DNA from 2 places in the Pseudoxanthomonas sp. PXM04 genome. Region 2 is predicted to be linked to the other one. Evidence: riboswitches for the same ligand, from Rfam matches in the RefSeq annotation. Region 2 holds a riboswitch; the other holds the start of a gene.
What was found. A riboswitch is a leader RNA that binds a small molecule or an ion and turns the genes downstream of it on or off. The one in region 2 is predicted to bind glycine.
Positions count from the first base shown of each region.

Region 1 (2,454 bases), on a different contig from region 2:
TCAGCCGCTGCGCGTCGTCGCCATGCAGCACGTCGCGGATCACCGCGCGGCCGACGATGAAACCCACGCCGGCCGAGAAACCCTGCAGCGCGCGGAACAGCAGCAGCGTGGTCATGTCGCGCGACAGCGCGCAGCCAATCGACGCCAGCAGGAACAGGAACAGCCCGCCCAGGATCACCTTGCGCCGGCCGAACGCATCCGACAGCGGGCCGTGCACCAGGCTCATCAGCGCGTAGGTCAGCAGGTAGACGCTGATGACCTGCTGCATCGCCAGCTTGTCCGCGCCCAGCTGCGCGCCCATCGCGTTGAACGCGGGGAAGATGGTGTCGATCGAGAACGGGCCGAACATCGCCAGCCCGCCCAGCAGCAGGGCCAGGCGGCGGTTGGACGGCAGCTTGCGAACGCCGGTCATGGCGCGCTCCCGGCCACCGAAGGGTCCACCGGCGGCGAAGTCGGCGGGCCCTTCAACTCGACCGTGTTGCCTTCCGGGTCCCGCAGGTACTGGGACGGCCCCATGCCGTCAGCGCCGTAGCGCTCACCGAATTCGGCCAGGGTCGCCCCGGCCGCTTCCAGGTACGCCGCCAGCGCCTCGCGGTCGAAGGGTTCCACCCGCAGGCACAGGTGGTCGACGTTGTGGCCTTCGGGCCCCGGCGCGGCCCCGCCCAGCCGGCCCAGCTTGCCGTCCACCGGCACCAGATCGATCAGCGACTCGCCGGCCCGCAGTTGCAACAGGCCCAGCTCCGGCCGGTCCCGCTCCACCGTGCAGCCCAGCACCCCGCAATAGAAGGCGCGCATGGCCGCCAGGTCGCGGACGCGCAGGACGATGTGGTCCAGGCGCAGGAGTCGGAAAGGGGGCGCATTCATGAACAGGGATGGCCGGCGCGGGGGGCCGGACATGGTAAGGCCAACCGGGACGATGCGGGCGGCCGCAGGCTATAATCCGCGCCGCAAGACCAGGTGGGAGAAGCGGGGAAACCCGCTGCCGAAGGCGCAAACGCCCGTAATCGCTCAGGCCCGATACCACCCCCGCTGCAAACACTCTGGAGAGATCGGCCACGCGCCGGCGCCGAAGGGGCACGAAGCACCACCGCGACCTCGTCCGCGGCGCTTCCAAACTCTCAGGCAAAAGGACAGAGGGGCACCCACGTGCGCACTTCGCACGCCCGGCTTCATGCCTTTTCCGGATGCCCCTGCCCATGTCCCAGACTCCGTCCTCGCTTCGCGATCTCGAGCACCACGACGCTTTCATCGCCCGCCACATCGGTCCCAACGACGCCGAAATCGCGCACATGCTGCGCGTGGTCGGCCACGACTCGCTGGAGGCGATGACCGATGCCATCGTGCCGGCCAACATCAAGTCCGCCGCCCCGCTGGCCCTGCCCGAAGCGATGACCGAGGAAGAGGCGCTGGCCAAGATCCGCGCCGTCGCCGACCGGAACCAGGTGTTCAAGAGTTTCATCGGCCAGGGCTACTACGGCACCCACACCCCGAAGGTGATCCTGCGCAACATCCTGGAGAACCCGGCCTGGTACACCGCCTACACCCCGTACCAGGCGGAAATCTCGCAGGGCCGCATGGAAGCGCTGATCAACTTCCAGACCATGATCACCGACCTGACCGGCATGGAAATCGCCAGCGCCTCGCTGCTGGACGAAGCCACCGCCGCCGCCGAGGCGATGACCCTGGCCAAGCGTTCGGCCAAGTCGAAGTCCAACGTGTTCCTGGTCGCCGGCGACACCCATCCGCAGACGATTGAAGTCCTGCAGACCCGCGCCGAGCCGCTGGGCCTGACCGTGGACATCGTCCGTTCGACCGAAGCGTTCCATGAAAAACTCGCCGCCGGCGATTACTTCGGCGTGCTGGTGCAGTACCCCGCGTCCAGCGGCTGGCTGGAGGAATGGGGCCGCGACGCGGAGATCATCCACGGCCACCAGGCGCTGTTCGTGATGGCCACCGACCTGCTGGCGCTGACCCTGCTCAAGACTCCGGGCGAGATGGGCGCCGACATCGTGGTCGGCAACACCCAGCGCTTCGGCGTGCCGTTCGGCTTCGGCGGCCCGCACGCGGCCTTCATGGCCTGCCGCGACGCCTACAAGCGCTCCATGCCGGGCCGCCTGATTGGCGTGTCGGTGGATGCCGACGGCAATCCCGCCTACCGCCTGACCCTGCAGACCCGCGAGCAGCACATCCGTCGCGAGAAGGCCACCTCCAACATCTGCACCGCGCAGGTGCTGCTGGCGGTGATGGCCTCGATGTACGCCGTCTACCACGGTCCGGAAGGCCTGACCCGCATCGCCCGCCGCGTCGCCCGCCTGACCGCCATCCTGGCCGAAGGCCTGCGCACGCTCGGCCACGCCACGGTGCACGCCAGCGCGTTCGACACCCTGTGCATCGACGCCGGCGACGCCGCCGAGGCGATCCTGGCCCGCGCCAAGCAGGCCCGCATCAACCTGC
Region 1 covers NZ_JACVAG010000007.1:232,839-235,292, reverse strand. The annotation lists gene IB228_RS17500 (multidrug effflux MFS transporter) at 1-412, opposite strand, end outside; gene IB228_RS17495 (VOC family protein) at 409-864, opposite strand; glycine riboswitch at 1,031-1,144, shown strand; gene gcvP (aminomethyl-transferring glycine dehydrogenase) at 1,185-2,454, shown strand, end outside.
Region 1: another riboswitch for glycine. It lies ahead of gcvP (aminomethyl-transferring glycine dehydrogenase); the one in region 2 lies ahead of IB228_RS16065 (trimeric intracellular cation channel family protein).

Region 2 (2,454 bases):
ACCCGGGATCGCCCAGCACCACGCAGCCGCCCGCGCCGGCCTGGCGCAACCGGGCCAGGCCGGCTTCGATCAGCGCGGCGCCGATGCCGGCGCCCTGGCAGTCCGGCGCCACCGCCACCGGCCCCAGCCCGTACCAGCCGGCCGCGCCATCGCCGATGGCCACCGGCGAAAACGCGACGTGGCCGATCACCCGCCCATCCTGTTCCGCCAGCAGCGACAGGGTCAGCTCGTCGCGCGCGCGCAACGCGTCGACGATCGCCGCCTCGGTGCCGCTGCTGTGTTCGGCAACGGCGAAGGCCTTCGTGATCAGGGCACGGATGGTGGGCGTGTCGGCGGGGGTTTCGGAGCGCAGCGCGTAGGCGATCATGGGGACAGGCAGGCCAGTGGAGCCGGTATTTTCACATCGGTCTCTGCTAAAGTGCGCGCCGGATGCAGGAGAGCGGAGCCGCACGGCTCCCGCCGAAGGCGCAGGCTCCCATAATCGCTCAGGCCCGGTTGCTGGACGCAGCCATCCACTGCATCCACCCACGCCGATCTGGAGAGAGGTCTTCGATGACCCGCCGAAGGGGCAAGCGGCCCACGCCGCCGAACTCTCAGGCAAAAGGACAGCGGGAGCGGCACCGGATTCCGGTCATGAATTGAGTGTTCCGTCCCACGCGTCTCCGCGCGTGGAGCGCGTGCGCGCAAGTCTTGCGGTGCCGGCCACCTCCCGTCGGAACCTTCTCCATGCTGCTGTCCCTGATCTACCTCGTCGCCATCACCGCCGAAGCCATGACCGGCGCGCTGTCCGCCGGCCGTCGGCGGATGGACCTGTTCGGCGTCGTCATCATCGCCTCGGTCACCGCGCTCGGCGGCGGCTCGTTGCGCGACATCGTGCTCGGCCACTACCCGCTGGGCTGGGTGAAGCATCCGGAATACCTGGGCTACACGATTGGCGCGGCAATCGTCGCCACCTTCGTCGCCCGCTGGATGCATCATCTTCGCCAGGCGTTCCTGTGGCTGGATGCGCTGGGCCTGGTCGCCTTCACCCTGATCGGCTGCGCGATCGCGCGCGAGGCCGGGCACGCGCCGGCCATCGTGGTGATCGCCGGCATGCTCACCGGCACCTTCGGCGGCGTGCTGCGCGATGTGCTGTGCAACGAGATTCCGCTGGTATTCCAGAAGGAATTGTATGCCAGCGTCTCGCTGCTGACCGGCGCGGCGTATCTGCTCCTGCTGCACGCGGGCGTGAATGAGTCCACCGCCACCCTGGGCTGCCTGGGCGGTGGCTTCCTGCTGCGGCTGCTGGCGATCCGCTACAACTGGGACGTGCCGAAGTTCGTCTATCGCGGCGAAACGCACTGATCGCATCGGGCGACGCGCGCATCCCGCGATGGCGCTCCGCGCAGGAGCGGCCCCGGGATTGCGCCGACGATCCGGAGAGAGGGGAACGGATCGCCGTCGCGCCCGGGCCGCTCCTGCGGCCCTCCACGATGCGGACTAGGCGGCCTGCGACACGTTGCGCTCGCGGCGACGGCGCACGGCGGCGGCCAGGCGTTCCAGCACGGCCACCGACGCGTCCCAGCCGATGCAGCCGTCGGTGATGCTCTGCCCGTAGGCCAGCGGCTGGCCCGGCACCAGATCCTGGCGGCCGGCGACCAGATGGCTTTCGATCATCGCGCCGATGATGCGGGTCTCGCCCGCTTCGATCTGCGCGGCGATGTCCTCGATCACGCGCGGCTGGTTTTCCGGATCCTTCAGGCTGTTGGCGTGGCTGGCGTCGATCATCAGGCGCGGCGCCAGGCCCGCCTTCGCCAATACCTGGCTGGCCGCCTCCACGCTGTCGGCGTCGTAGTTCGGCGCCTTGCCACCGCGCAGGATCACGTGGCAGTCCGGGTTGCCGGTGGTGGCGGCGATGGCCGAGCGGCCTTCCTTGGTGACGGCCAGGAAATGATGCGGATGCGAAGCCGCGTTGACCGCGTCGGCGGCGATCTTCACGTTGCCGTCGGTGCCGTTCTTGAAGCCGACCGGACACGACAGGCCCGAGGCGAGTTCACGGTGGATCTGGCTCTCGGTGGTGCGCGCGCCGATCGCGCCCCAGGCGACCAGATCGGCGATGTACTGCGGCGAGGTTGTGTCCAGGTATTCGCAACCGGCCGGCAGGCCCAGGCGGTTGATGTTGCGGAGCAGGCCGCGCGCCAGCCGCAAGCCCTCGTTGATGCGGAAGCTGCCGTCCAGGCCAGGGTCATTGATCAGGCCCTTCCAGCCGACCGTGGTGCGCGGTTTCTCGAAATACACGCGCATGACGATTTCCAGTTCCCCGCCCAGCGCATCGCGCAGCGGGCGCAGGCGCTGCGCGTATTCCATCGCGGCGATCGGGTCGTGGATGGAACATGGGCCGATCACCACCGCCAGGCGATCGTCGCGGCCATGCAGGATCGCGTGCAGCGCTTCGCGGCTGCGGCTGACGGTTTC
Region 2 covers NZ_JACVAG010000006.1:313,262-315,715, reverse strand. The annotation lists gene IB228_RS16070 (N-acetyltransferase) at 1-364, opposite strand, end outside; glycine riboswitch at 423-515, shown strand; glycine riboswitch at 526-617, shown strand; gene IB228_RS16065 (trimeric intracellular cation channel family protein) at 727-1,344, shown strand; gene IB228_RS16060 (3-deoxy-7-phosphoheptulonate synthase) at 1,480-2,454, opposite strand, start outside.